One region of the Bacillus sp. NEB1478 genome, then DNA from elsewhere that is predicted to be linked to it. Evidence: riboswitches for the same ligand, from Rfam matches in the RefSeq annotation. Region 1 holds a riboswitch; each other region holds the start of a gene.
The links. A riboswitch is a leader RNA that binds a small molecule or an ion and turns the genes downstream of it on or off. The one in region 1 is predicted to bind cobalamin.

Region 1 (7,791 bases):
ACGTTTCTTGCAGCTAGGTGCGGAAAACAACTGGACTGTTGCAAACGTAACTACTGCATCTCAATATTTCCATCTTTTAAGACGTCAAGCGAAGCTTCTTTCAATGGATGAAGTACGTCCATTAGTTGTAATGACTCCTAAGAGTTTACTTCGTGATGCGAAAGTCGCATCTGTTGCTGAAAACTTTGAAAATGACCATTTCAAACCATTATTTGAGCAGCAGGGTCTTGGCAAGGAAAAAGAGAAAGTGAAAAAAATCTTGTTATGTTCTGGTAAAATTGCGATTGATCTTGAAAAAGCACTAGAGCAGGATCAAATCGAAAGAACAGAATTGCATATTGTTCGTGTAGAACAAATCTATCCGTTCCCGGAAGAAGAAATGAATGCACTTTTAAAAGAATACCCGAATGTAGAAGATTTGATCTGGGTCCAAGAAGAACCTAAAAATATGGGATCTTGGCTTTACATTGAACCTAAACTTCGTGCTGTAGCGCCAAATGGTGTACATGTTTCTTATATTGGCCGACAAGAACGTTCAAGTACCGCTGGCGGAGAGCCTGACATTTATAAAAAAGAACAAGAACAAATCATCCAAACATCGTTAGCAATAGACATTCAATCGCGAGAGGGAGGCCGTGAACATGTTTGAAGTTAAAGTTCCGGAATTAGCCGAATCAATTTCAGAAGGTACAGTTGCACAGTGGCTAAAAAAAGAAGGTGAAGCAGTTGTTAAAGGTGAAGACTTAGTCGAATTAGAAACGGACAAAGTCAACATCGAAATAAGTGCAGAACGAGATGGAGTTCTAAAAAGCATTCAAGTTCAGCCTGGCGACACTGTATCAGTTGGAGACGTAATCGCTATGATCGCTGATAGCGGAGCAGCTGAGACTGAAAGTACTTCAGAAGAAAAAACCGAAGCACAGCCGAAAGAAGAAGCTGCTCAAAAACAAGAACCAACTGCTGCAAAGGAAGAAACAGAAGAAACTAAAGCTGCTGATCGTCCGATCGCATCTCCAGCAGCTCGTAAACTTGCAAGAGAAAAAGGAATCGATCTTACAGAAGTTTCTACTCGTGATCCACTTGGACGAGTTCGTACAGAAGACGTAAAGCGTCATTCTGAAAGTCCAAGTGAAAAATCCGCTCCAAGCACTTCTAAGCCAGCAGCACAGCAAACAAAAGCTGCTGAACCAGTAAATCCGGACAAACCTGTTGAACGTGTGAAAATGTCACGCAGACGCCAAACGATCGCTAAACGTCTAGTTGAAGCACAGCAAACGGCTGCAATGCTAACAACATTTAACGAAGTAGATATGACTGCGATCAATGAAGTTCGTGCTCGCAGAAAAGACAAGTTCTTTGAACAAAATGGTGTTAAATTAGGTTATATGTCGTTCTTTACGAAAGCTGTTGTAGGAGCACTTAAAAAATTCCCTGCTGTAAATGCAGAAATCCAAGGCGACGAAATGGTCTTGAAGAAATTTTATGATATTGGTATTGCTGTAGGTGCCGAAGAAGGACTAGTTGTACCTGTTGTACGTAATGCCGATCGTATGAGCTTTGCTGCAATCGAAAAAGAAATTGGAGATCTTGCACAAAAAGCCCGTTCTAAGAAATTAACTCTTGAAGAACTTCAAGGCGGATCATTCACAATTACTAACGGCGGTATATTTGGTTCTATGCTTTCAACACCTATTTTAAATGCGCCTCAAGTTGGTATTTTAGGAATGCATACGATTCAATGGAGACCTGTCGCTATTGATAAAGAGCGCATGGAAAACCGTCCAATGATGTATATTGCTCTTTCTTATGATCACCGAATTGTTGATGGAAAAGAAGCAGTAAGCTTCCTTTCAACAGTTAAAAATCTTTTAGAAGATCCGGAATCATTGTTATTAGAAGGTTGATTAACTTTAGTCCTGTACGTCTTAATAGACGTCCAGGGCTTTTTTTTTGCAACTGTATTTGCATTTTGCAAATAAGTCACTTGAGTTTTACAACCGGAAAATTAAAACTTATTTGAGTTTTGCAAGTATATAATGTGATGGTTTTTCTTTTTGACAGTGCTAAATTCGCATGCTAAGATGTCTATTAAATTCTAAATTATATTAAAAAAACGAATTTATTTAAAATTTTATATATACAACAGGTGCTGCGTGATTTTTTCACTCAGCTTAAAAGGGAAGACCGGTGAGATTCCGGCGCGGTCCCGCCACTGTAATAGTGAGCATTTTATTAGAAACCACTGTTTTGCTTGAAAATGGGAAGGTCATAAAATGCAATGAACTTAAGTCAGGATACCTGCCTTGTTGTACACGCTTATACTCTACGTGGATATAGAGGGGAGTGAGATATGTGTTGAGAATGATTGATGGTCTCAACTCTAGTTAATATTACGTAATAAATCTCTCTTTCTGACTTGAAAGAGGGATTTTTTTGTTGAGACACATAAAAAGGAGTGTGAATGAGATGAATCAGGTGAAATGTTCAAACTTGGGGTATCCAAGAATTGGAGAGAATCGTGAATGGAAAAAAGCACTGGAACAGTTTTGGTCTGGCAAGCTTGAAAAAGAGGAATTCTTAAAACAATTAACGGAAATACGTCTAACGCATTTAAAAAAGCAAAAAGATTTCGGAATTAACTTAATACCTGTTGGAGACTTCAGTTTATATGATCATGTACTCGATACGGCTACTATGTTCGGACTTGTACCAAAACGTTTTTCTTATGATGGTGGTATTGTACCTATTGAGACTTATTTTGATATTGCACGAGGAACAAAGGATGCAGTAGCTTCTGAAATGACAAAATGGTTTAACACAAACTATCATTACATCGTTCCAGAAATAGGAGATAGAGAACCACAACTGACAGAAAACCTGCCGCTTCAATATTTTAGGGAAGCCAAAGAAAGATTAAATATCAATGGGAAGCCAGTCCTTCTTGGTCCCATTACTTTTGTAAAGCTATCAAAAGGCTATTTAGAAAGAGACACAAAAGACACAATAAACCAGCTAGTACCACTATATTCTCAAATATTGAGTGAATTGGAGAATGAAGGTGCCGAATGGGTTCAAATGGATGAACCGATTTTATCTACAACCCTTACTAAAGAAGAATTTACGATATTTGAGGATGTTTATCAAACCCTTCATGATGCAGCACCGCATTTAAAATTAATACTACAGACTTATTTTGATAGTATAGAGCACTATGAAGCTGTAATGAGACTTCCTGTACAAGGAATAGGACTCGATTTTGTTAATGATCAAGGTGAAAATCTTATGGCGTTAAAAAGATATGGTTTTCCGAAAAATAAAGTACTTGCTGCCGGCATAATTGATGGGCGAAATATATGGAAAGCAAATCTTAATGATAAGTATTCCTTTTTAGAAGACTTATGTGAAGCTGTCTCAAAAGACCGTCTAATAATTCAGCCTTCATCTAGTTTAATGCATGTTCCTGTGACTATTAAAAATGAAAAAAGCATTGAGGATATCATAAAAGAAGCAGTATCTTTCGCAGATGAAAAATTACATGAAATTAATTTGCTGACAAATGGATTAAATAACGGGAGAAAATCCATTCTGAAAGAAGCGGAAGCAAGTGCCAAAGCTATTTCTGAATTAAACCGTTCATCCTTTAGAAATGATCATCTCATTTCAGAGGCTATGGAAAACATTGATACATATTCGGTAGAGCGTGATGTTCCTTTTCATATACGTAATGAGATTCAAAGTAAAGCACTTCAATTACCGATTCTCCCCACCACAACAATTGGAAGTTTCCCGCAAACTTCAGAACTTAGAAAACAGCGGCTTAAGTGGAGAAAAGGGGAGTTGTCCCAAAATAAATATGACGAATATATAAAATTAGAAATCGAAAAGTGGATAAAAATCCAAGAAGATATAGGACTTGATGTTTTTGTACATGGAGAATTCGAACGTACAGATATGGTTGAATACTTCGGAGAGAAATTAGGCGGATTCCAATTTACGAAAAATGGCTGGGTGCAATCTTATGGGTCGCGATGCGTAAAACCACCACTCATTTATGGAGATGTTTATTATCATAAAGCTATGACAACCAAGGAAACATTGTATGCTCAATCTTTAACAAATAAGCCTGTAAAAGGAATGTTAACCGGACCTATTACTATTTTGAACTGGTCGTTCGTTCGCGACGATCTACCAAGATATGATGTAGCTAATCAGATTGGACTAGCTCTTCGAAAAGAAGTTAAAATACTTGAAGAAAACGGTGTACGAATGATTCAAGTCGATGAACCAGCACTAAGAGAAGGCTTACCTTTGAAACGTCAAAAATGGGAAAGTTATCTTAATGCAGCTGTTAATGCCTTCAAACTTTGCACTTCGTCAGTAAAGAATGACACACAAATTCATACTCATATGTGTTATTCAGATTTTGAAGATATTATCGAATCAATTAAAGCCTTAGATGCAGATGTGATTTCTATAGAAACTTCGAGAAGTCATGGAGAACTAATTAACGCATTTAAAGAAATCTCTTATGATAGTGGTATTGGTCTTGGAGTATATGATATCCATAGCGCACGCGTTCCGAGACTGGACGAACTACAAAAAAATGTCAGCCGTGCAATTCAAGTGCTGGATCCAAAATTATTTTGGATCAACCCTGATTGCGGCTTAAAAACCAGGAGAATAGAAGAAACGATTAAAGCATTAGAAGTAATGGTAAAAGCTACAAAACAGGCACGTGAAGAACTGTTAGTTAAAGGGTAAGTTCAATTAAATGAAGCGGCTAAAATCCAGCCGCTTTATTCTTCTTTTTATCGCTTTTTTCACTCAAAGAATCCTATAATCCTTGTTTAAGGAATAAGCAATATTTTCCCTGTGCTTTTTCTGCTTTCTATATAATCATGTGCTGCTCCACCATCTTTTAATGGGAAGACAGTATGCAAAAGATTTAATTTTCCGCTTTTTACCCACTCAAACAATTCTTGAGAACGTTTTACTCGTTCCTCATGTGATGTCAGTACATTCCAAAGGTCTCCGCCAGTTAAGGTTTTAGAGGTGTCCATCAGCATTCGAGGATCAATTTTAACAGGATCTCCGCCTGCCATACCAAAAAACACTACAGTCCCACCTACCCGGGTAACATCAAAACTATCCATTATTGTGGAACCAACTGATTCATATACGACATCTACACCTTTTTCTGATGTGTATTTCATAATTTCCTTTTTCCATTCTTCTTTATAAAGGAAAACCTTATCGGCTCCAGCTGATAAGGCTTTTTCACGTTTATCTTCTGAGGAAGTTAGACCGATTACATCGCCGCCTAATATCTTAATGATTTGAATAAGGATCTGGCCAACACCACCTGCAGCAGCATGAACGACGGCAAGGCTTTTTTGCTTAATGGAAAAACTATCTTTTGTTAAATAATGTGCAGTAAGACCTTGAAGTAAGAGGGATGATGCTGCTTCAAAAGAAACACCACCTGGAATGGGAATTGCCTTTTCTTTTGGAACAACGACTAATTCGGCATTTGCTGAAGGTACATCCGCAAACGCTATACGATCACCAATTTTGATATCCTGTACATTTTTTCCTACTTGTTTTACGATACCAGCACCTTCATAACCAAGTAAGTAAGGTGGCTGACCTTCTAAGTGATAGTTGCCTTTACGTCTATATACGTCTGCATAATTTAAACCGATTGCTTTCATTTCTAACAAAAGATCATCTGTTCCAATAGAAGGATCTGCTATTTCACGATATTTTAATACATCTGAGCCGCCAAATTTATCAAATACGAGTGCTTTCATTTTCATTCTCCATTCATAGATGTCTGATTTCATTATTATTGTAACCATTTTCAAGTGACTTTGGCTATGAAATAGACTAATGAATTACCTTATTTGACATAGAACCCTTTGCCACATTAGAATTTGAATAGAACAAGTTCTACAAAAGACAAAATTGAAACAGGAGTGATCCGATTATGATTCATTTAGAATGGGCAGAGCGGCCGACAATTAGAGAAATTAAATGCGTACATACAAATGCAGAGAAATATATGGTAGACCGGGCATTAACTGCTGGTAAAATGTATGAATTAAAAAATGAAACGGAAGAGTTCTACTTTGTTGTTGATAACTCAGGCAAAGTAGGGGGGTACTACAAAGAATATTTCGAAGGTTAAACAAAAATCAAAAGTCAGGACTCGCTAATCCAACGAGTATTGGAAATAATTCAACAGGTTTTGGTTATAAACCACCGAGAAATACCAATATTCCACCGAATTTTACTCATATACTCCCGAACTGACATAAACTTACAAAAAACGTCAATGCCATATCCCTAAATGGCATTCCCTGTTTAAAACTAGAAAAAAGGCTGACCTCAAAGTTTATACTTTAAGGTCAGTCTTTTTTTGTCATTCTTCATTAAAAAGCATACCATGGAGTTTTTTAGATACCAATAGAAGAATTAATCCCAATACAAAAGCCGCTACTCCAATAACTAAGAAAATTTCCAAATAGCCAAGAGAGTGGGTGAGAGCTGCTAGTTTTCCGGATACAAAGTTAGCAACCGCTGAACTAAACAACCAAACTCCCATCATAAGAGATGCAATTTTTACAGGAGACACTTTATTTACTAAAGATAATCCAACCGGCGATAAGAAAAGCTCACCAATTGTATGAAATAAATAAGTCACAATAATAAATAACATGTTTGCTTTAATGGTAATGTTAGATTCATCACTGCCGGTTTGCAGGACTGCAGGAATGAGTACTAAAAACCCTAATCCTAATAAAATCATTCCAAATGCCATTTTCGTAGTAGCTTTTAAGTCTCCTCTAGGAGTATTTGATAGTCTATACCAAAAAGCTGAGAGCATTGGTGCTAAAATTATGATGAATAATGGATTAATGGATTGGAACCAAGAAGTTGGCACTGTATAGCCAAAAACATTCCGATCTAAAATTTTTGAGTATATAGCGTAAATGAGCTTCCTGCTTGTTCAAAACCTGCCCAGAAGAAAACGACGAAACATGCCACTAAGATTAGTCCAAGTGTACGCTGCTTTTCCTTTTTTGTTAAAGGTTCCGTTGTCCCTTCAGGTGTAGCTGTTTGGGCTCTCATCGGCTTTGTTCCAGTATCACCTAAATATTTTCGACTGAAAACATTAAAGATAATTTGACCAATCATCATACCAATTGATGAGGCTAGAAAAGCATATTGAAATCCAAAATGTTCGATTCCATCAGTATCAGTAAAATGGAATAAGTCTTCAGCTAAATAACCAGCGATAAGAGGAGCAAAAAACGCACCTAAATTTATTCCCATATAAAAAATGGTGAACGCCGCATCTTTGCGCTTGTCATTTCGATCTGGGTACAATTCTCCAACTAACGTAGAGATGTTTGGTTTGAAAAATCCGTTACCTATAATAAGTAAGAAAAGTCCAAGATAAACCCCTGTTTTTGAATCAAAGGCAAACATTGAAAAATCACCGAGTGCCATTGTAATACCGCCAATTGTAATGGCAGTTCTAAGTCCCATGAACTTATCTGTTAACCAGCCTCCTAATAAAGGGGTAAAGTAGACCGCACCCGTGTAAAACCCGTATAACATCATTGCTTTTGCAGGATCCATCCCGAGACCGCCACTAACTAAGGCAGTAGTGAGGTAGAGGACTAATACAGCTCGCATTCCATAATAACTATATCTTTCCCACATCTCTGTAATGAACAAGAGATATAAACCACGGGGATGTTTTTTAGTTGTTTTTCCATCTGTTAA
Region 2 (7,791 bases), 1.6 Mb from region 1:
TCAACCAAGCATCCAATAAAAAATATTCGATTCCACATCTTGAAAGGAGAGATACTATGGAAACGAAATTAGCGAGAGAAAGCCGTATTATCAATACTGACCAGGTTATGTCCCTGGATTTAAATAACTACAATACATTGTTTGGCGGAGTTTTAATGAGAAAGCTGGACAACAACGCAACTCTATCTGCCAGAAGGCATGCCAGAGTAAAAGAATGTGTAACAGCATCCACTGACTCAATCGACTTTTTGCATCCAATCCACCAAACTGACTCTGTTTGTATTGAATCTTTCGTGTCCTATACAGGAAAGAGTTCAATGGAGATTTTCTGTAAAGTTATTGCCGAAGATATGATGACCGGCGAAAGAAGAATTGCAGCTACAGCATTTTTAACATTCGTTGCCCTTGGCGAAGACAAAAAGCCGGTTGAAGTCCCGCAAGTTATCCCTGAAACAGAAGAGGAAAAATTCTTATTTGAAACGGCAAAAGAAAGAGCAGAAGTACGTAAGTCTAGAAGAAAGAAAAGTAAAGAATTAGCGGAAGTTATTTCACTTAAGAAACCTTGGGATACAAAAGAGGAGGTATTTGCGTGATCACATTATGCAGCCAAAATGAATTGAAAGAGGCGCAAAGCGCAATCAAAAATTTAGAGCAGTCTTATCCTGAACTATTTGATAAATTATTAGACGTCATCAACCTTACACGTGCAATGCAATTAACGTATCAATACATGGGATGCCTGATCATGAATGAAGATCCAGGGAACTCACACCCTCAATTTATATATCGCTCAGTTATTCGTCTTTATAAAAAAGAAATTCAAAAACTAACAGACGACAAAGACATTGAAGCACTAAGAAATACATTCAATGAATATCAAAATACGGGTTACGCAAGACTTAGCCAACTCGCTCTAGGCAAAACACCAGAATCACTAGCTGGCAGTACTGCAATCATTCATTAAATAAGGTAAACCGATCTCTAAAATAGCAGATCGGTTTTTTTGTATACTTTGGCGGTATTCAAGAAAAAGAGGTTGATTTCCGTGGGGCCTGAGTTTCGCACATTGCACTCCAATCAACTTTTTAAGTCCTTTTTTATTATTATTTTTTCATTCAAGTACCGAAAAATCTATTAACTGAAAGAATCATGATTCGAATGCACCTTCCACATCCAATATTGCTGATGAAAACGGGTCGATGAGAAGAGTTGATGTCGTTCAAATGAGCCGATTAAGTCTAATCCGAGGTTAATTGAGTCTGAATTTGAATAATTAAGTCTGTTCGAAGGAAGATTGAGTCTTTTTGAGCCACAATTGAGTCTAATTTATAATAATTATGTCTTTCTACAAATTTCGACAAAAAACCTTGATATAACGCTTAATTGAAATACATAAAAAAACCTAAGTCCGGTTTCCCGCTGACTCAGGTTTTTCTATTCTATCTTCGTTTTAATTTTGAAAATGAAGTAGTAATACTTTAATAAAACAATGAGAACTAATAATATTCTCACATAAAGGTTATCAGTAAGAATAAACGGTATGGCAATCATGATGTCAGCTAGTAAATTGATCATGATTTTCTTTTTTCGTGTTAATGCTTTTTCTTTTACGAATTCTTCTAAATGTTTTTTATAGATCGAGGTTCCTTTAAACCAGTTATCGAACTTTTTCGATCCCTTCATGAAAAAATAAGAAGCGACAAGTAAGAAAGGTGTGGTTGGAATGAGGGACAATAGCAGCCCTACGATTCCGAGCAACAAAAACAACATTCCGAGAAAAATGAAAAATGCTTTTTTGACCTTCACGAGACTCATCCCCTCATCTGTATGAATTTGGTCTGAGTCCATCTTAACAGTTATCACCCTATTGATTCACATTTTTATAAAACAATCGGTTTTCTTTTCTGAGCCGGGCACTTTGAAACAGAACAGCTTCTTCCTTTGTTTCTGGAATAACACTCGGCACAGGTGTTGGGGTACCTTCTGCATCAATTGCTACCATCGTTAAAATCGAAGTCGTATTCAATGTCCGATTTCCCGTTTCTAAGTTCTGGCATTCTACTTTTACATAAACCTCCATAGATGTCCTTCCTGTTGAAATTACAACACCTTCTAAAATTAAAATATCTCCCACTTTTGCAGAGGATAAAAAGTTCACATTGTCGATGGAAGCTGTCACAACAACCTTTTGACTATGCTTCATAGCCGCTATTGCAGCAATTTCATCAATGTAAGATAACACCCTTCCGCCGAAGATTGTTCCCATGTGATTCGTATCAGGAGGCAACACCAATTTTGTCTGGATCGTTCTTGATATGTTTGCTGATAACTGTTCCATCCCATTCCTCAATTCCGGAGCTTGAAACTCCTAGGTTTTAGTTGTGGGAGCTGGTAATTGGTACTAATAAGCTGACAAAAGATTCGAAGCTTATCAATTAACAAACATTGTTAATTAAGAAGCAAGAAGGTCGAGGAAGCAAAGTTTCGAGAAACGGACGCGTATTCAACATACGTGAGTATCGCAGAAACAAAGCTGACGACGAGATTCGACGCTTATCAATTAACAAAAAACTCCATCACTAAGGATGGAGGAAGAATATAAATAAAACGTAAGAATACTTAATTAAACAGAAATACTCTGCATCAATTAAAATTCCTTCGTCTTATCTTCCCAACTCCCGAAGAAGATCAACGCGATAAACATGGCAGGTCTCCTGACTCGTGCGTCAATCTACTCTAAGCCCTTCCCGTTTTTAGACAGTGGTTTTCGCTTATTTCGTCAGCACTTACAGTTGCGGGTACAGTTCTGGTTTTGCACCAGATTCCCTATTAAGTCTGTAACAGACACCATGATTATTTGTTATTTAATTATCTATATTTTATTGTGCTCGTTCTCAAAAGACAAGCTGTACGCTATTAACTCGCTGCTTTTCCTGTTTCTTCAGCAGCTTGCCGCATCACATAACGATCTCCGCCAACAAAGAAAGCTACGACTAACCCTAAGCAACCGGCAATAAGAGCTAACATAAATCCATGATGCAGTGCTGTTTCAAGCGCACTTCTCATGAACTCCACTAATTGCGGAGGAAGGTTTGCATCTTTTTGCATTAAGATTTCTGGTTTTGCCATCTTTCCAATCTGGTCAGCCGGCATTTTAGAAGCTGCTGCAAAATCCAGCATCTTTTCTTTTAAGTCGCTATTTACGATCGTTGCTGTTATCGCCGCTCCCATTACACCGCCTATGCTGCGCCAAAAACCAACAACAGATGAAGCGATCCCCATGTATTTCATATCAACAGATTGAGCGACAGCATTCTGCGAAACACTCATTAATGGCCCCAGTACAACAAGACCCATCATGATCATGACAAGCGTAACCGTCCATTTCGCAGTTTCATGCGTAATGCTTCCTAACATGTACGCTTCAAAAATGCCCATACCCATCGAGATAATCATGATCGTTCTGAATGGAATTTTCGTACATAAGAATCCGCCTATAATGGCTCCGATCATGATTGGAAACATCATTGGTGTTAGTACGCCATTTGAATTTTCATTCCCCATAACCGCGACAGATAAAATCGGCAGGTACGTAATCGCCGAGAACATAATTGCTCCTTGGCAGAATACTACGATACTTGTGCCCAGCACCATCTTATTTTTAAAAATTTCAAGCGGTAAAATCGGTTCTGCAGCTTTCGTTTCAACCCATAAGAATAATGCAATCGCAACAGCTGCTCCACTAAACATGGAGATGATCTGTACCGAATCCCAAGCGTAATCTTTTCCACCCCACTCTAAGCCGAGCAGAAGCAATACGGTTGAAGTAATCAAAAGCAGCGTGCCTAAATAGTCTACTTTTGGCTTTTGATCTGACTTGGATTCTTTTAAAGCAAACATTAAAGCAATGATAGATAGAATTCCAAACGGCACATTCACGTAAAAGCACCATCTCCATCCTAACCATGAAGCTTCCGAAATCCATGTTCCGATCTGCGGTCCTAATACAGATGAGATACCGAATATCCCTGCAAATATTCCAGACATTTTAGCCGCTTGCTTAGGGCTGGTTGAGACCGAATAAATAATCGTAAACGAGATCGGAAAAATCGCTCCAGAACCAACCCCTTGAATCACACGATATGCAATCAATTGATCAATGTTTTGAGCTGTTCCGCATAAAGCAGATCCGATTAAAAACAGGCTGATTCCAATCAGGTAAAACAATTTTCGGCCAAATAAATCACTCATTTTACCGAACACCAACATCGTACTTGTCGCAGCTAGCATGTAAGCTGTAAAGATCCAGCTCATCTTTTCGAATCCGCCGATATCTTGAATAACCTGGCTTATGCTTGCTGAAACGATTGTATTATCAAGAGATGACATAAAAAGCCCCAGCGCCATAGCCAGGATAACAAATGGCATTCTTTTGTTTTGTTCCATATGCACTCACTTCTTCCCCCGTATTTTAAAATTCCACTAAACTAGAATACCATGATAATTATAAAAAACAACAAAATATGGAAGTCATTTTATGACAAATAAAACTGTCTGACGACAGGCATTATCAGTCGCCATCATGATCTCTGATAACATAAAGAAAACCACCGAAAATTCGATGGTTTTTAGCTTGTTATTCTATTTCACAACCCCTGTTAATCTCTCGTTAAGTTGACGAAATGCCTCATTTAGCTTGTCTTTAGGAACATCTTTAAACTGATCGCCAATACTGACTTCAAAATTACACTCATTCTCGCTAACTTCCCTTAAATGACCTGTTAACCCGATTCCTGATTCTCTGTAGATATCCACAAGAATAGGCTCAACTTTTTCTTTTGGTCTTTTAAAATGAACATGGAACATATTCGAAACAGGTTGAATTGGAACTGTAGCTGCATCAGTACATTGGTTATAAAGTGCAGCCAGCTCTTTCGCACCTTCATAATATTGCTCCATCTTATCGATCCGTTGATTAAAATAATAATCCGCACTGATAATATACGGATATAGACTGATTAAGTCACCGCCGTGGCGTCTTTTCCAAACCTTTGATTCATCTGTAAAAGACTTCTCACCTGCTAGTATCGCTCCTGCTACTCCGCCAATTCCTTTATAAAAAGAAACATACACGCTGTCAAAAAGCTCACAAACCTCAGCCGCCGATTTTTGATAATATGGCAGGATTTCAAACAAACGTGCCCCATCCAGTTGCAGTTTGATTCCTTTTTCACGACAATAAGCCGAAATGGCTTGTAGCGTCTCATAATCAGGCAGCTGCCCGCCAATCTCACGCTGAGGAAGCTCGAGAAGCAGGCAGGAAATATCCTCTTTCAAACCGGTAACATCCTCTAGCGTAATGACTCTATCTTTATCTGCCAGCAAAATCGGTTCAATATGATGCAGTTCCTTCAACCCATCTTCTTCATGGATCTCTAAATGGCATAAAGGATGATATGCGACTTTTTTTATCCCTTTTTGATCACACCATATTCTTAATGCAATTTGCTGTGCCATTGTTCCGCTCGGAAAGAAGACAGCTGACTCTTTACCTAGATACGCTGCCATCTTGTCTTGGAACTCCTCTATTATTTTACCCTCGCCGTACATATCACTATCTTGATGACCATCTATTGTTTCCAATGCTTCCTTCAAAATATCGATGTTTCTTTTACCATGGCTGGTTACTTGGTATTTTGTTTGCTTATAGGCTTCCAGTAAAGGATTATTATCACTCAAAGAAATACCTCCCTTTATTGATTTTTCCAGCGATCTAGCTTGTGGATGTTACGAGTGAACATTCCGGTTAAGAATTTAGGGAAACCAAACTCTACTAACTTACCTTTCACTCTTTCTCTCATTTGATCAGCCGTTAGATCAGGAGCTGTAAACTCACCATTTATATAACAATGACTACAATACGTTTTGCTGATTTCACCGTTTCTTTCAGTTCCTCCGCCTTTTTCATCACGTACAAGCGGCATACCGCAGCTTTGACAATTTTTATTTGCTTTTGACATATGTATAGTCTCCTTTAATACTTGCTTCCAATAAAAATTCGAGACAGAGAGCTGGAACCCTCTGTCTAAATGTGATTATTTAATTCACCGAAATATAGTTTTCGTTTACCTTACTACATTTGTACATCACTTTTGTAATGCGCTATATATATTACCATTATATACAAATTTTGTTTTTCGTTGAACGAAAAAGACAACTTCCTATTGCGGAAAGTTGTCTATTTGTATTTATATTTTTTATACTGCATATCCTTTCAGGGCTTATCCTATAATTCTTTTTGCTGTCCGCTTTTTAATCTTCTTTTTAATGACAAGACCATACTGCCAATCAAAATGACAATGCCATTTACGAATGTAACAAATCCTACAAAAAATCCGCCGTATCCTGCACCTTCCCCTGCATCCGTATAATGAAGCAATAAAAATCCAGTTATGAAGGCAAAAACAGGAGCTAAAACAAGAATCACGAGACCGGAAACGTACAATCTTAGCTGCCTGCTTTTATGCAGTTTAACCGCTGTATAATTAAGTACCAAAATAATGAGCAAATACGTCCACAAAATGATACTATCCATTTTTCATCTCCCATAATATGAGTCATACTATTAGTTTATCCTATTGGAAACATATGTAAAACATTAAACCTCTAAACGATAGATCAAAAACCGTTCATACGGATTATTTTCATAAAGACGCGGGATTCTTACCTCTTCTTTCAATTCAAATGCAGTCTGATATTCGAGAAACTGCAGATAATCTTCTGAACCATAATACAAGATGAGTTCCACATCGCGCGGATTTTGTTCAACTGATAATAATATGTTGTTAATGACCTTCATAAACACTTGTACAGAAAATGGATTGAAAAAATAAAACACATTATCTAACGAAGCAATCTCGTACTCTTCCGCCAAACAGCAATGAAAATGTATTTTCTCTTTGTTCTTCTTGCCCTCTTTAATATAATTCAGTTGGTTCATAAGTGCCTCGTTATAAAAAGAGGCATTCATTTCTATCCCTGTAACTGTTGCATTGAAATGATAATGAATATAAAAGTTCAGCCTTCCTTTGCCGCATCCAAAATCAACAACATGATCTTTGCTTTGTATATCATAATGCTGAAAAAGAGTTTCAAGTGCATGATATGGCGTGGGCTCGTACCGATTGTAATGTGCAGAATCATTAAACCCCTTTTGGAATTCCTCGGTATGTATGTTGAGTAATTTATCAAATTGTTGTTCAATCATGAGGTTCACTCCTAATTAACTTCAGTCCAATAAAAATAGAGAGCTCTAATGGCTCTCTAATTTATATACCAGTTTTTGAGTAAAATTAAAATGCCTTTACTAATCTTCTTTCGCCCCATCTTCAGCAATTGCTCTCAAATCTGTATAGAAAAACTCATCATTGCATAAAGGAGAATGTTCTTTTTCGTCTTTGTCGTACTTATTGACGATCTCTTTTAATTCACCGGTATCCCCTTTTGCGTTTATGATTTCAACAAGTTCATTCAAACCGTCAGATGTTTCTTGATTTTCTCGTTCTTCTTTTTCTTTCATGACATATCCCTCCTATAGTTTTTTATCTTCCCCAAAACGGAAATAATTACCCAAAAAAGAGAGACGAATACGTTTGAAAATGTATTATTTTTGTCTGCATTTCGTTTATCGGAGTTCTTATACTTTCCTGGCTATGGAATTGAACAGTAATAGGACGTACTATCTGTTTAATCCCGCGATTTCTAGCCATAATCCCGCGAATTTTTCAATAT
Region 3 (7,791 bases), 460 kb from region 1:
GGATAATAAGAGTCGATCAAGATGTTAAAGATGCATTTTTGACCTATGATTGGCCGGGGAATGTCAGGGAATTGAAAAATTTTGTGGAGGCGGCACTGCAATTGACCCTTAGTGATCAAATTTCATTAAATGCTTTTCCTGACTTTTTATCAGAAAAGCTTCAAGTTGATGACTCTTCAAAGACATTAAAGGAATATGTACAAGAAACAGAAAGAAAAGTAATCTTGAGTCAACTAAAAAAGTTAAATGGAGACGTAATGGCAGTTGCGGATGTGCTTGGCATAGGGAAAACCAATTTGTATGATAAGATAAAAAAATATAACATAAAGAACTGAATATGGTTTTCCGAAAAAACGGAATACGATTCCGTTTTTTCGGAATTATTTATTTCATGTATAGATAAACTCTTAAGAATGCATAAAGTCACATATTTAACTTTATTAAGTTTATTATTCCGATTTTTCGGAAAACTAATATTTTTATTTGTATTTATGATGCATATTTAAACTTGGCATGAATCTTGCAAACTATTTAGTTGAATGGTTATTTTCGAAAGGAGGTACATTATTAAAATTGTAAGCGCTTTAAATAGTGAGGTGTGATTTCCAAAAGAGGTGCACAATTTTAATAGTCGTGACTGCAGTAAATAAAAAGTAGGGGGAATAAAATTGGACATTATTATTATTTTATTAGCATTGTTTTTCTTAATGTTTGTTGCTTATCGCGGATTTAGTGTCATACTGTTCGCACCAATCGCAGCACTTTTTGCAGTGTTGTTAACAGAGCCCGGTCATGTGCTTCCGTTTTTCTCAGGAGTATTCATGGAGAAAATGGTCGGATTTATTAAACTATATTTCCCGGTTTTCTTACTTGGTGCAATTTTTGGTAAGGTAATCGAGATGTCAGGTTTTGCTAAGTCTATTACTCAATTTGTAATCAAATTGATCGGCCCAAGCAGAGCGATGCTTGCAATTGTTCTAGTAGGAGCAATTCTTACTTATGGAGGAGTTTCACTATTTGTTGTTGCGTTCGCACTTTATCCGTTTGCGGCAGAATTGTTCAGATTAGCTGATATTCCAAAAAGACTTATTCCAGGAACTATCGCGTTGGGTGCCTTTACTTTTACAATGGACGCTTTTCCGGGAAGTCCTCAAATTCAAAATATCATTCCAACATCTTTCTTCGGCACGACAACTTGGGCTGCGCCATGGCTTGGTTTTATTGGCGGACTATTCGTCTTTATTATCGGAATGGTTTATTTAGAGTGGAGACGAAGAACGGCTAAAGCAAAAGGTGAAGGATATGGAACAGATCATATCAATGAACCTGAAAAAATCGAATCAGAAAAACTTCCAAATGCATTTGTTGCAATCTTGCCCCTGATCTTAGTAGGTGTTTTCAATAAATGGTTTACAGTTCTTATTCCAAAATATTATGGAACTACGTTTGATTTTTCTGCAATCGGCATGAAAACTGTACCTCCCATTCAAATACCTGCACTTGCTGCAGTATGGGCTGTAGAAGGTGCATTGCTTATCGGTATTGTAACGGTTCTATTATTCTCATTTGGAAGAATCCGCAAAAACTTTAACAAAGGGATTAACTTATCGATTGGCGGAGCATTGCTTGCCACTTTAAATACGGCTTCAGAATATGGTTTTGGCGGAGTAATTGCTGCTCTACCAGGTTTTACAGCTGTAAATGGTGCTATGTCCCATACAATCAAAAATCCGCTTGTAAACGAAGCGATTACAACAACGACTTTAGCAGGTATTACAGGTTCTGCATCAGGCGGTATGAGTATTGCATTAGCTACAATGAGCGAACAATATATAGCACAGGCAGATAAGCTTGGAATCAGCCCTGAAGTGCTTCACAGAGTTGCATCTATGGCCAGCGGCGGGATGGATACACTTCCGCATAATGGAGCAGTTATTACGCTTTTAGCTGTTACAGGACTGACACATAAACAATCCTATATCGATATTTTTGCGATGACACTCATTAAGACACTTGCTGTTTTCGTCATTATCGCTCTGTATTATATGACGGGAATCGTATAAAACTGGATTAGAATTGGAGTGGATGAGCGTGAAGTCTTTTGTTCAAGATAAAGTTGTTTTCATAACAGGTGCAGCGAGTGGGATTGGCCTCGAGCTTGCAAGAGAGTATGCCAAAAATGGGGCAAAAGTTGTCATCAGTGATCTTAATCGGGATAAAGCAGAGGAAGCAGCAAATTCATTGCAAAAAACCGGAAGTACAGTACTCGGTTTGGGATGCAACGTTACGAATGAAGATGAGTTGAAAGCAGCATTGGATGAGACGCTGAAAACATTTAATCGTATCGATGTGCTAATAAATAATGCGGGATTACAATATGTTTCCCCTTTAGAAGAGTTTCCTACTGAAAAGTTTCAGCAGCTGATAAGCGTGATGCTGACAGCGCCATTTATTGCTACTAAACACGTATTTCCCATCATGAAAAAGCAAGGTTTTGGCCGCATAATCAACATGGCTTCGATTAATGGATTGGTCGGATTTGCTGGAAAATCTGCTTATAACAGCGCGAAGCATGGCGTTATTGGCTTAACTAAGGTTGCTGCATTGGAAGGTGCAGAGCATGGCATTACTGTAAATGCTGTCTGCCCAGGTTATGTTGACACTCCGCTTGTTAGGGGACAATTAGAAGACTTAGCAAAAACTCGTAATGTTGAACTTGAAAAAGTGCTAGAAGAAGTGATCTATCCACTCGTCCCCCAAAAACGTTTATTGGATGTTCAAGAGATTGCGGATTATACCATCTTTTTATCTAGTGACAAAGCAAAAGGTGTTACGGGGCAAGCGATTGTAATTGACGGCGGATATGTAGCTCAATAAATAATCAAATTCAGACATGTTTTCATTGACAAACACTATATTTAGTGTCAAATTTATTAATATAAAACTATATATAGAGAATTCAGGTGCCGGTATTTTTCCGGCTTAAAAGGGAATTCGGTTTAAAACCGAAGCTGTCCCCGCAACTGTGATTGTGGACGAAATGGATTTGCCACTGTACAGAATGGCTATAACTAATGGCTGCTGTATGGGAAGGCCCAGAGTAGGAAGAAGCAAGAGCCAGTAGACCTGCCTGATTCTTCTATTTTCTTTTCCTCGGGGATTGGGAGAAAGAACGGCACAACAGTATTGGTTATTGTTGTTTATTAAACGTTCTTAACCCTCTTCCTGAAGAAGAGGGTTTTTTATTTTTAGGTTCTGTTAAACATCGTTGTTGAAAAGGCAAAGAGAATCAGCGAAACTCGTGCGGAAAAACGGGCTGCCGAGACCCCGCAGGAGGTACACCGAGGAGGCTTGGCGGTTCGTCCGCGGAAAGAGAGTGGTTTTTCTGATTTCCAAGGATTATCAACACTTTCAATTAACAGATCTTATTTTTAATAAGGAGTGGTAACAATGGAAACAGTTATTAAAAGATCTACACACGGGGAATGGTTGAGAAATTGTATAGGAGAATTTACAGAACTGAATGGAGATGACTTTTTAAAAAGAGCTGAAGAGTTTGAAAAAAAGAATAATGATGATCAATCACTAAATAATATTTTGATAATGGAGGCTCTAAGCCAGTTAAATGCTCAGGAGCCAGATTGGACGTTTGTAGCATCTCGTTTATATTTGAAACAGCTGTATAATGAAGCCAAAAAGAATAGAAACGGAAATATTGTTGAGAGCCCATATTCAAATCTTTATGGTCTCCTGCAACAATTAGTGAATCTCCAAATTTATGATAAATCTCTTTTAAACTCTTATTCAATTTCAGAAATTGAAGAAGCAGAAAAATGGATCGAGCCTGAAAGAGACAACTTGTTTACATATATTGGGTTAAAAACGCTATCCGATCGTTACTTAGCAAAAGGGTTTAACCATGAACTTTATGAACTCCCGCAAGAACGGTGGATGGTTATCTCTCTTTTTTTGATGAAGGATGAAGATACTCATTTTAGGATGGAACGAGTAAAAGAAGCCTATTGGGCGTTATCCAATCTTTATATGACGGTCGCAACTCCAACACTAGCGAATGCTGGAAAAAGCTATGGACAGCTTAGCTCGTGTTTTATAGATACCATTGACGATAGTTTAAGAGGGATCTTTGATTCAAATACAGATGCGGCTACAGTATCTAAAGGCGGAGGGGGACTTGGGATTTACCTCGGTAAAATCCGCTCTAGAGGTTCTGATATAAGAGGTTTTAAAGGCAATTCTTCAGGAGTTATTCCCTGGATGAAACAACTAAACAATACTGCAGTTTCTGTTGATCAGCTCGGTCAGAGACAAGGTGCAATTGCAGTTTATCTTGATGTTTGGCATCAAGATATCTTTGAGTTTTTAGATGCAAAATTAAACAACGGTGATGAAAGAATGAGAACACATGACCTTTTTACGGGGATTTGTGTACCGGATCTTTTTATGGAGCATGTTGAGAAAAGATTAGATTGGTATCTTTTTGATCCCCATGAGGTTAGGAAGATCAAAGGATATTCGTTAGAAGACTTCTACGATGATGAAAAGGGAGAAGGAAAGTTCAGAAAGAAATATTTTGAATGTGTTAAGGATGAAAGAATTTCCAAAAAAACGGTACCAGCGATTGAAATCATGAAGAGAGTCATGAAATCTCAACTGGAAACAGGTACACCATTCATGTTCTATCGGGATACTGTAAATCGCCTAAATCCAAATCCTCATGCAGGGATGATCTATGCATCAAATTTGTGCACAGAAATCATGCAAAATATGTCTCCAACCATCGTGCAATCTGAGGAAACGGTTGATGGTGAAATAATCATAAGAAAGACTCCGGGTGACTTTGTCGTCTGTAACTTATCTTCCCTTTCACTTTCGAAAGTCGTAACAGATAATGTGCTGAAAAAAGTGATTGATATTCAAATTAGAATGTTAGATAACGTCATAGATTTAAATCGTATTGACGTTCCCCAAGCGGTTGTAACCAATAAAAAGTACAGAGCAATAGGCGTTGGGACATTCGGGTGGCATCATCTCCTGGCCAACAAAGGAATCAAATGGGAAAGTGAGGAAGCGGTAGAATTTGCAGATGAGCTATATGAGCAAATTAATTATTATGTAATTAGTGCGAGTAACGAGCTTGCTGTAGAAAAAGGAAAATACCCTGTGTTCTCAGAATCTGACTGGGAGTCTGGAGATTATTTCTTAAAGCGGGGATATCAATCTAAAAAATGGAATCAATTGAATGAGCAGGTAAGAAAAAACGGAATAAGAAATGGCTATCTTATTGCGGTTGCGCCAAATTCATCTACTTCAATTATTGCCAATTCAACACCGAGTATAGATCCGATCTTTAAGAAATTTTATTCTGAAGAAAAAAAGAATTACAAGATTCCAGTAACAGCTCCTGATTTAAACGCAGAAACAACATGGTACTACAAATCTGCATTTCAAGTGGATCAAAAGTGGAGTATTTTACAAAATGCAGCCAGACAGAGGCATGTAGATCAATCGATTTCATTTAATCTTTATGTACACAATCATATTAAAGCGAAAGAACTGCTCGAACTGCACATGCTCAGTTTTCAAAAAGGGCTTAAAACAACGTATTACACGAGATCGACTTCAATAGAACTAGAAGGATGTGAAAGTTGTGAAAGTTAAAGAGCAAGAAAGGCTGCAAGAAAGAAAGATATATGATGTAGATGCACCAAATGCTTCCACTGGGGTTATTAATGGGAGAAGCTCAAACATTTTAAATTGGGATGATGTTCGGCATACATGGGCATACCCGCTATATAAAAACATGCTCGCCAACTTTTGGACACCTTTTGAAATCAATATGTCCAGTGACAGCAAGCAGTATAATCTTCTATCAGATAAAGAAAAAGATACGTTTAATAAAATAATAGGTTTGCTTGCTTTTTTAGACAGTGTCCAAACGGATTATTCCAGCAGGGTGGCAGCGTATTTAACAGATTCAAGTCTTTCAGCACTTATGTCAACTCTTTCCTTTCAAGAAGTCGTTCATAATCAGTCATATTCGTATGTCCTGTCTTCATTAGTTCCGAAAAGACTGCAGGATGAGATTTTTGAGTATTGGAAAACAGATCCAGTGCTGCGTGAACGAAATGATTTTATAGCAGATGGGTATGAAACATTTGTTCAAAATCCAACTCCAGAAACATTTTTGAAATCGATCATCTATGATGTTATTTTAGAAGGCTTAAATTTTTACTCAGGATTTAGCTTCTTTTATAATTTGGCGAGAAATCAAAAAATGGTATCTACTTCAACGATGATTAACTATATTAATAGGGATGAACAGCTGCATGTTTATCTGTTTTGCCAAATTTTCAAAGCCGTATTAGAAGAGTTTCCACACCTTAATAATAAAGATCTCTTAAAATTTGCTAAAGAAACTTTTCAAAAAGCAGCAGAATTAGAGATGAAATGGAGCAGATATATTATCGGGGATTCATTTGAAGGAATAAATGAAACGGATTTGGAATCATATATTAAGTTCATGGCTAACAAAAGGCTGAACGAACTCGGATTTGAAAAAATCTATCCAGAAAATACAATAAATCCTCTTCCATGGATAAAGGCATATTCTGATGTGAATTCAGGAAAAAGCGATTTCTTTGAGCAGAAATCGAGACAATATACTAAAGTATCTGATGAAAATGGGTTTGATGAACTATAAAAAGCCGGGAATTACTCTCCGGCTTTTTTTTCGTGGTTTATTATAATAGACCTATGGATTATTTTAATTCTTCTTTCATCTCAAATTGCTGATTAACCTTTTCGCACTCTTCATGATATTTTTCGTGTGTTCTTTGAATTACGTGATCAAATACTTCACCGATTTCATCACTTAAAATCTTAATGCCTTCTCCGGTAATACCACCTTTTACACAAACTTTTTGTATCAATGATGGTAAAGTATAAACTTCTTTCTCCAGAAGTTTCCCCATTCCAATAATCATTTCACTAGCAAGCTGAGTAGCTTGTGCTTTAGTGATATCAGTTTGTTCTACTGCACTATCAATGAAGCATTGCAGCACATAACCCATAAAAGCAGGTCCGCAGCTGGCGATATCAGAAGAAATTCGCGTAATATTTTCATCAATAATAAGCGGTGTGGATATATGAGCCATTAATGAAAGTAATTTTTCCCTGTAGTCAGGGTGGCACTTTTTCCCGAATGAAATTAGTGATGATCCAGCTAATGCCCGGTTGTTGATACTCGGAATAGCCCTTGCAATATTGCAGTCTAGTAACTCTTCAAGCTGGTCACAAGAGATTGGACTGGTAATGGACACAATTAATTGATGCTTTGAAATATAGTTTTGATTTAAAGTCAGCAAAGAATAAAATTCATGAGGTTTTACACAAATAAACACAATATCAGCAAATCGAAAAACGTCTTCAGTTGTACTACCTACCTTTATCTTTGGATAGGCATTTTGCAGCCTTTCCGCTTTGGACAGGGTGCGGTTAGTAACCATCATTCTCGATGGTGAAACGGCTGAAGATTCGATGAAAGAAGCAACTAATACTCCTCCCATGTTTCCTGTGCCGATAATTCCGATCTTCATACCTCAACCTCCTTCCTCTACCTTAAAATCTATGCTCTTTAAAACATGTTTATGATTTGTGGTGATTCCATTTTCATTAAAGGAGAAAATATTCATGGAAAAGATAACGAAACATTTGAAATGGATTAGTGCAACAGGAATGTTCATCGTCTTAACAATTATTATTTTGTTATTC
Region 4 (7,791 bases), 230 kb from region 1:
TAATGACCTAGGTTCCTTTACTACTCAATTTTTTAAGGAGCCAGTTCAGGAAATTTCAATCGGTTATGGAGGAACTTTATCTGAAACAGATACAACTCCATTAACACGCAGTTTTCTTTGCGGATTTTTACAAACGAGACTAGGCAGACCAGTTAATGATGTGAACAGTATGATCGCTGCAAATGAACGAGGTATTGTAGTCGGAGAAAAACATGGTACAGACGATTTTGGCTATCCAAACATCATCCACGTAAAAGTAACCGGTCAAAACCATACTTTCACACTTTCCGCCACTTTAGTAAAAGGGTTTGGAGGACGAATCATTCGATTAAATGGCTATACGGTTGATTTTGTGCCTCAAGGTTCACTTTTATATATCGAACATCGTGATACACCAGGAATCATCGGTAAAGTAGGAGCTTTTTTAGGGCAAAGAAATATAAATATCGCAACTATGCACGTTGGAAGAAAGACAGCCGGAGGAGAAGCAATGATGGTGCTGACGTTTGATAGCCAGCCATCAGAAGATATTCAAAAGGAACTTGCGGGGATCGAGGATCTAATAGTCTGCAAACCTCTTGAACTTTAAATAAAAATGTTAAAAGGAGCTGCTACACATCATGTGGCAGCTCCTTTCTTCTCTAGTTATCGTTGATTTTGCTGTTTTAATGATACTTTATTTGTTTTACCCTAATTCAACTTCTTTGCGTCTGCCTTCTTTAAATGTCATGAGAGATTTGTAGCCTGCCTCTTTTGCTAATTTGATAGACGCTGCGTAGTTTTCACCGACTTGATGCGGCTCATGTGCATCTGAGGAAAGAACGATTGGTATTCCTTTTTTATAGCACATAGATAAAAGCTCTGGCTCAGGATATAATCTTCCAACAGGTTTTCTCAAACCCGCTGAAGAAACTTCAACACATGTTTTGGAATTCTTGATAGCATCTGTTACACGCTCATATTGTTCCTGCATAAACTCTTTATCTTTTGGTACATAATTAAAAATTTTCACAAGATCAATATGCCCAACGATATCAAATAAATTGGATTCAGCAAGGGTTACAATCTGATCATAATAAGCTCTGTAAGTCTCATATAGATCCCTGCGGTCCCATTCTTTTCTGAATTCTGCCAAATCAATGCCAAAATCGTCTACCCAGTGAACAGATCCAATGACATAATCAAATGGATAGCTGCTAATGAAAGCTTCCATCTCATCATGACTGCCTGGCGTATAATCCATCTCGATAGACATCCTAACATCCATTCCTAGGTCATTTGCTTTGCTGAACAGCTGTACATAATCATTCATCGCATAATATCGTCTTTCTTCCATCCAAGGTTTAGAAACGATGTTTTTGGTTTCATAGAAATGATAGGCATGTTCAGAGATTCCGAATTCTTTAATTCCTTTTTGTCTTGCAGTCTCAACAAATTGCGTTAAATAATCGATTGACAAGGTACCTTTTTCCAGATGAGCATGATAATCTGTTAGCATATTGGTCTCCTTTTAAAAACGTTTTACCATATGTAACATGAATATAGCTATCTATCAAGTCTTTTATGCTCCAAGTTTCCCTCCCAAAAACAATACACTTATACATAGAGTCAAAAACAATACAGCAAAGAAACGGTTTAAATAATCTCTCATTTTGTCCTCCTAGGTTCTAATCATCAACTTTACTATCCTATTCACCAAAGAAGAAAATTGAACTACTTTTTTGTAAAATTCATATAAAAATAGGCTGTTATCGTAAACTTAGTTGCTATTTAAAGAAGTGTAGTTGATCTTCGCTGCAGGATGCTCGCTTTCCGTGGGGCGGGCGGTGAGCCACTGCATATGCTTATTAAATCCTACTCCTGCGTCTGCACGAAAATTCTGATGAATCGAGCTTCCTCGTCGCATGCCTTGCGAGAAGAATACTCAAGTGGCTGGCACGCTGATCCCGCAGGATAAGGAAAACTTCAACAGCGTTACATCGTACGAAGAAAATATGATTTTCATTTTCGAGGAGTCTCGCATCTTCCGCTTCAATCAACATCTTTATTATCGGTTGATTTAAAAACCAAAACCATCAAGAACTAGGCCAAAAAAAAAGCTGGAGATAAGCTTCGGTGCTTCACTACTAAACCCTTTGTTAATTCAGAAACGAGCGTACTTGCACGAATACTCCGAATTGCGACGAGTAGCAAGAAGGTCGAGGAAGTGAAGTTTTCGAGGAACGGAGCGTATTACAATACGTGAGTACCGCAAAAACGAAACTGACGACGAGATTCACAGCTTATCAATTAACAAATAAAAAAAAGAACTGCTATTATTAAGCAGCCCTTCCATGTTCTCTTCCTTTCAAATGCCGTTCCATTACAATCAACAGTGGTTTATATAAAACAATGAAGAAAATGACATTGCCTATTGCGTGGTTAAAATCAAAAGGGAGACCAGATAAATAATATGGCCAGAACTTTTGAACGACTATACCGCCCATGATCAATGAAATAATAAATCCAAACAGAAAGCCGCAAAAACCTGAGTACAAGCTTAAAATCCACCAAGGTGTCTTATGTCTATATTTGCCTAACAAACCACTCATAATCGCAATAAGACCCCAGGCAACCATTTGACCGATAGACCATAAACCATGCCCTAAATAGAGATTTGTCGTTATTGTACTCAAGATTGCAAGTATAAGCCCCTGTATAGGTCCTAATACGAAGGATGCAATAATCAATATTGCCGTATTTGGCTGTACATTAGGAATGATGGCAAAGGAAATTCTTCCTACAGTTAACAATGCTGTCAATAGTGCTAGGAGAGTCATTCTTCTGAGTGTTAATTTATTCATATTTATGTAAGTCGAATTCAATCACATCGCCTGGTTTTACTTTAATTTCCTTTGCACCTTTCATTGCTTCTTTACCATTGACAGAAAGAAACCATGATGTTTTGTCTTGTTCACTTCCCTTTACTCCATCAATGCCGCTGATAAAAGAATCATCATACATCAAGTCTAGTTTGAAATTATTTTTCATTACATCCATTACGGTTTCATCTTCTTTAATGGCTACTTTCTTTTCCGTTACTTTTTCCTTGCCGTTATCTTTTGTAATTTTAACGGTAACTTCTTGTTTTTTTGCTTGTTCTGTTTTTGGCTGATCGGATGTTTTTTTCGTTTCATCTGTTCCGCACCCTGCTAACATCATCATTAATACTGCGAATACTGCTACTAATTTTTTCATTTGATACCTCTTCCCCATTTTTTATCCTTTTTGTTCACTAAACCAAAAAAAGCACCTTCAGCTACGAAGGGGCTCAGAATTTTGGTATACAGGCAAAAAACATATGCCGCTAATCGGCACTGTTTAACACCCCCCTATCCTCGTAGGTCATGTTCATGATTAACAGGCAGGTCTCCTGGCTCTTGCTCATCGTTCCCTAATGCCTTCCCGTATACACAGTGGCTCATTATTAGGGTTCTCACAATTACAGTGGCGGGACCGCAACGGATTTAAACCGTTTTCCCAATTATGCTTGTCTGTGAACAGACAGCACCTGTTTAACATTATTATGAAATTAATTTTCTCATTTATTATATCGTATTGGAGAAATTTATGAAATCATTTTTACTAATAATTGTTCCTTATGAAACAAGATTAATCGGGAAAGTTTGATCTTTTATTCCATCATTCGAGGGATTACAAATGAAAATGTCGTACCTTCATTCATTTTACTGTGTACATTGATTTGCCCGCCATGTGCTTCGACAATGTTTCTGGCTATCGCTAAACCAAGTCCTGTCCCCCCTGATTTCCCTCTCGTCCTTGCTTTATCACCTTTATAAAAACGCTCAAAAACAAATGGCAAATCTTCTTCTTTTATTCCAGTACCATTATCTCTAATGTAAAAAGAGACGGTTTGTTCACTTATTTTTATGGAAAGATTGACAGAACCTTCATCTAATGTGTGCCGAATTGCATTGTCAATTAAATTTGTCAGAACTTGCTCAATTCTGTCAGGGTCGATATCAAGCTCTTTTGGCTCACCATTTATTTGCAGGCTTAATTGAATATTCCGTTCTTTTGCTGGCCCTTGAAATTTTCTGATAATCCGTTCGGCAAATGGCTGTATGGATAAATGTGTATAATGAAGCTTCATATGTCCAGCTTCCAGCTTTGCCAGATCTAGCAGTTCATTTACAAGTCTTCCCATTCTTTTAGATTCATCCAATATGATGCTAGCTAGTTCTTTTTTCTCTTTTTCTGATTCAGCAATATCATCAACGATTGCTTCACTGTACCCTTGCAGCATACTGAGCGGTGTTTTCAATTCATGTGAAACATTCGCAACAAAATCTTCTCTCAGCTTATCCATTCTTCGTTCCTCAGTCATATCTCTCAGCACGGCAACTGCTCCTCGAATAACAGAGTTATCATATAACGGAGTCATGACAACAACCCAAGAGCGGCCTTGTATATCAATTTCGGTCAGCTGCTCTTTTTCGAGAGAAACAACCTTTTGGAACAATTGAATAACAACTTCCGGCAAAACATTTTCCTTTTTCTGCGACTTCATGCCTGATTCATAATAAAAGGCTTGCAAAAAACGGTCTGCTGGGGGATTCGTAACCAAGATATTCATTCTTCTATCAAATGTAATAACACCGTCTGCCATTGAACTTAGAACACTAGCAAGCTGTTCTTTCTCTTGATTTAAGGCTGTAATGTTATTTTTTAGCTGTCTGCCCATCCGATTAAAAGTCATTCCCAATTCTCCAATCTCATCATGTGTTAAGATTGGAACTTTCATATCAAATTCACCTTTTGCAACAAACATTGCCGCTTCTCTCATTTTTCGCAAAGGAGCAGTAATCCTTGTTGATAAGAAGAAGGCAAAAATTGTTGTTAAAATAATGGCTATTCCAGCAGCTAAAAAGATCAAATACTTCGTATGATTGGTTGTCTCTTCTATGTTCTCAATCGACTGGTACACATATACCCCGCCAGCTTGTCCATTCACGCTGTAAGGTTCTCCATAAACAATCATTGTATGCGATGATCTTTCATTATTCTTTATGACAGGAAATTCACCTTTTGTATAAATTTTTTCCTTTGATTCCATCACAGATGACAGTTTCTCATTTTTATTAAAAACCGAAACTGGAATATACGGTGAATTTTCAAAAGAATCTGTTGAAATAAATGAATGATGATTTTCATCAATGATCATAACAGACATTGAATACGCCTCAGCCATTTCATTTGTAATTCGTATTGCTTCTTCTTTGTTCTTATCATTCTCCATAATAAGAACAAGTCTGTCAGCCATTTTCGTTAACTGTTCTTTCGCTTGGCTGTCATAGAAGTTTTCAAAGAATTGAGTAAGCAAGATTGTCAATAAGGTTAGCACAACAGATACTAACAGCAATATTGTGATCCAGAGTTTCCCTACGACACTTCTCCAGATCATTCATTCCCCGCCTCAAACTTATATCCTACTCCCCAAACTGTCGCAATCATTGAAGCTGCTTCCTGCGAAACTTTATTTAACTTTTCACGTAATCTTTTTACATGTGTGTCAACCGTTCGCAGATCGCCAAAAAACTCATAGTTCCATACGTCTTTTAATAGCTGTTCTCGTGCATACACTTTGTCTGGTGTTTTAGCCAGATAATAGAGCAGTTCATATTCTTTTGGGGTCAGGTTCACTTCTTTCCCCCCTGCTGTTACACGGTGTGCATCATGATCTATCGTTAAGTGGTTAAATACAATCACGTTTTTCGCTACCGTCTCTGTTTGAAGGAACTTTGTTGGTGATGATCTTCTTAAAAGAGCCTTAACTCGCAACAAAACTTCCCGGGGACTGAATGGTTTTGTTATATAATCATCTGTTCCTGCTTCAAAACCTTGAATACGGTTTAACTCTTCTCCTTTTGCTGTCAGCATAATGACAGGTGTAGCTTTTTTCTCCCGCAATTTTTCACATACTTCTACTCCGTCCATTCCGGGCAGCATGAGATCCAAAAGGATAAGATCGAAGTTGATGGAAACAGCCATCTGCAATGCATCTTCACCATTTTCAGCTTCATATACTTCATAATTTTCTCTTTCCAAGTACATGGTTAACAGTTTACGAATGCGTTCTTCATCATCTACAACTAAAATTTTTGCTTCAGTATTCATTCTTCAATCCTCCATTATCATTCAAAAATAATGTTTACATAAGCCGTTTATCCTCTTCTATCATACATGAAGTAAACAGGTACAAACAAACTGGGAACATTGTATGAAAAAACCCCTCTTGAATAAAGAGAGGCTTTTCCTTCTTGCTGTTATGCATATGAATGTAATCCAACTAAAACAAGGTTAACAGCAATCAAGTTAAACGTAATGATCCAAAATCCGACTACACAAAGCCAGGCTGATTTTTCTCCGTGCCAGCCCCTTGAAAGCCTTAGATGCAAGTATGCAGCGTAAAATAAGAAAGTAATCAGTGCCCACACTTCTTTTGGATCCCATCCCCAAAACCGTGACCAAGCTTGCTGTGCCCAAATCATCGCAAAAATGAGTGCTCCTAATGAAAAGATCGGGAATCCAATCGCTACTGCTCGATAACTAATTTCATCAAGCAATTCTGGGTTTACGTTTTTTACTTTTCTTTGAAGTGCTGCTGAAATTCTTTTTCTAAGAATAAGACGCAGAAGCCAGTACAGAACTAAACCAGATAATAATGACCAAATAAATGTATTCAGTTTAATAGATGCATTCACACCTTGCATCCAGGATGGTGTATTGAAAAGAGGGCCAAAACCAGAATCTAGATGATCACCGTTAGCCGGTCCAGCTATTGCAGGCAATTCGTAAACAATTTTGACAGGCTGGTTTTGTTTGTTCAGTACTTCAAATGTAGATTCGTAGCCTGCCCCTTTAAACGCTAGCGAAATGATAACAAATCCAACAACACTTATTAAACTGTACAAAATAATTTCTAGCCATTTTGTTTTCTTTGTTGAAACAGCCTGATCAACAGTACGAATTAAATAGATAAGCCCTGAAACAAATGAAATGGCTAGAATTCCTTCACCTAAGGCAGCTGTTGTGACATGAATTTTCAGCCAGTCACTTTGCAGCGCTGGAATTAACGGTGAGATATCCTTTGGGAACATGCTTGCATACGCAATGACAAGTAGTGCCACCGGCATTGCAAACACACCTAATCCGTTCGTACGGTATATAGAATATAAAACAATAAAGCCCAATACCATCATCATGCCAAAGAAAGTTGTGAACTCGAATAAATTACTTACAGGTGCATGTCCGCTAGCGATCCATCTTGTAATGAAATATCCAAGCTGGGAAGCAAAACCTGCACAAGCAGTTATAAAACCAATTTTCCCCCATTTTTTCGTATAAGCTGCCTCTGAGCTCTTTTTATCAGATAGTGACATGGAAAAGAAAAGGGTTGAAAACAAATAAATGATAAATGCACTATATAGCAACGTACTGCTAACTTCTGACATTGTAAGTTCCTCCTGCCTGAACGGTTACCTATTTTTCAGAGCTGTTTGCCTGATCTACTAACGGAGTTAATTCCGTTTTCCCTGATAAAAACTCTAAATCTCTTTTTAAGCCATACCAGTTTTTATTTGTATGAGCCGCCGCCCAAACTTCTCCCTGATTTTGCTTGATCCAAATCCTTCTATAATTCCAATACAACCCTTGAGTTACTCCTATCATAAAGATGAATCCGCCAAGAGCAATAATCCATAAGGTAAGATCCTTTTTGACAGTTAATGC

Region 2: linked by a shared signal. The riboswitch ahead of RGB74_RS18040 (acyl-CoA thioesterase) and the one ahead of metE (5-methyltetrahydropteroyltriglutamate--homocysteine S-methyltransferase) in region 1 are both predicted to bind cobalamin.
Region 3: linked by a shared signal. The riboswitch ahead of RGB74_RS07255 (ribonucleoside-diphosphate reductase subunit alpha) and the one ahead of metE (5-methyltetrahydropteroyltriglutamate--homocysteine S-methyltransferase) in region 1 are both predicted to bind cobalamin.
Region 4: linked by a shared signal. The riboswitch ahead of RGB74_RS08475 (DUF4430 domain-containing protein) and the one ahead of metE (5-methyltetrahydropteroyltriglutamate--homocysteine S-methyltransferase) in region 1 are both predicted to bind cobalamin.

The regions. Positions count from the first base shown of each region.
Region 1 covers NZ_CP134049.1:1,955,700-1,963,490, reverse strand. Annotated here, with positions in the region: gene RGB74_RS09635 (2-oxoglutarate dehydrogenase E1 component) at 1-649, shown strand, start outside; gene odhB (2-oxoglutarate dehydrogenase complex dihydrolipoyllysine-residue succinyltransferase) at 642-1,904, shown strand; cobalamin riboswitch at 2,128-2,321, shown strand; gene metE (5-methyltetrahydropteroyltriglutamate--homocysteine S-methyltransferase) at 2,467-4,761, shown strand; gene RGB74_RS09620 (quinone oxidoreductase family protein) at 4,848-5,810, opposite strand; gene RGB74_RS09615 (DUF6501 family protein) at 5,987-6,187, shown strand; partial or broken gene RGB74_RS09610 (peptide MFS transporter) at 6,422-7,791, opposite strand, start outside.
Region 2 covers NZ_CP134049.1:3,548,887-3,556,677, forward strand. Annotated here, with positions in the region: gene RGB74_RS18025 (acyl-CoA thioesterase) at 57-593, shown strand; gene RGB74_RS18030 (hypothetical protein) at 590-964, shown strand; gene RGB74_RS18035 (YbaN family protein) at 1,435-1,848, opposite strand; gene RGB74_RS18040 (acyl-CoA thioesterase) at 1,865-2,338, opposite strand; cobalamin riboswitch at 2,687-2,867, opposite strand; gene RGB74_RS18045 (MFS transporter) at 2,917-4,446, opposite strand; gene RGB74_RS18050 (threonine aldolase family protein) at 4,642-5,739, opposite strand; gene RGB74_RS18055 (zinc ribbon domain-containing protein) at 5,754-6,020, opposite strand; gene RGB74_RS18060 (inner-membrane translocator) at 6,287-6,595, opposite strand; gene RGB74_RS18065 (methyltransferase) at 6,659-7,267, opposite strand; gene RGB74_RS18070 (hypothetical protein) at 7,367-7,579, opposite strand.
Region 3 covers NZ_CP134049.1:1,499,707-1,507,497, forward strand. Annotated here, with positions in the region: gene RGB74_RS07240 (sigma-54 interaction domain-containing protein) at 1-335, shown strand, start outside; gene RGB74_RS07245 (GntP family permease) at 669-2,063, shown strand; gene RGB74_RS07250 (3-hydroxybutyrate dehydrogenase) at 2,086-2,877, shown strand; cobalamin riboswitch at 2,945-3,149, shown strand; gene RGB74_RS07255 (ribonucleoside-diphosphate reductase subunit alpha) at 3,451-5,679, shown strand; gene RGB74_RS07260 (ribonucleotide-diphosphate reductase subunit beta) at 5,669-6,721, shown strand; gene comER (late competence protein ComER) at 6,780-7,616, opposite strand; gene RGB74_RS07270 (helix-hairpin-helix domain-containing protein) at 7,711-7,791, shown strand, end outside.
Region 4 covers NZ_CP134049.1:1,722,582-1,730,372, reverse strand. Annotated here, with positions in the region: gene serA (phosphoglycerate dehydrogenase) at 1-589, shown strand, start outside; gene RGB74_RS08485 (histidinol-phosphatase) at 686-1,498, opposite strand; gene RGB74_RS08480 (ECF transporter S component) at 2,319-2,864, opposite strand; gene RGB74_RS08475 (DUF4430 domain-containing protein) at 2,836-3,237, opposite strand; cobalamin riboswitch at 3,385-3,569, opposite strand; gene RGB74_RS08470 (ATP-binding protein) at 3,674-5,464, opposite strand; gene RGB74_RS08465 (response regulator transcription factor) at 5,461-6,177, opposite strand; gene ccsB (c-type cytochrome biogenesis protein CcsB) at 6,327-7,514, opposite strand; gene RGB74_RS08455 (cytochrome c biogenesis protein ResB) at 7,543-7,791, opposite strand, start outside.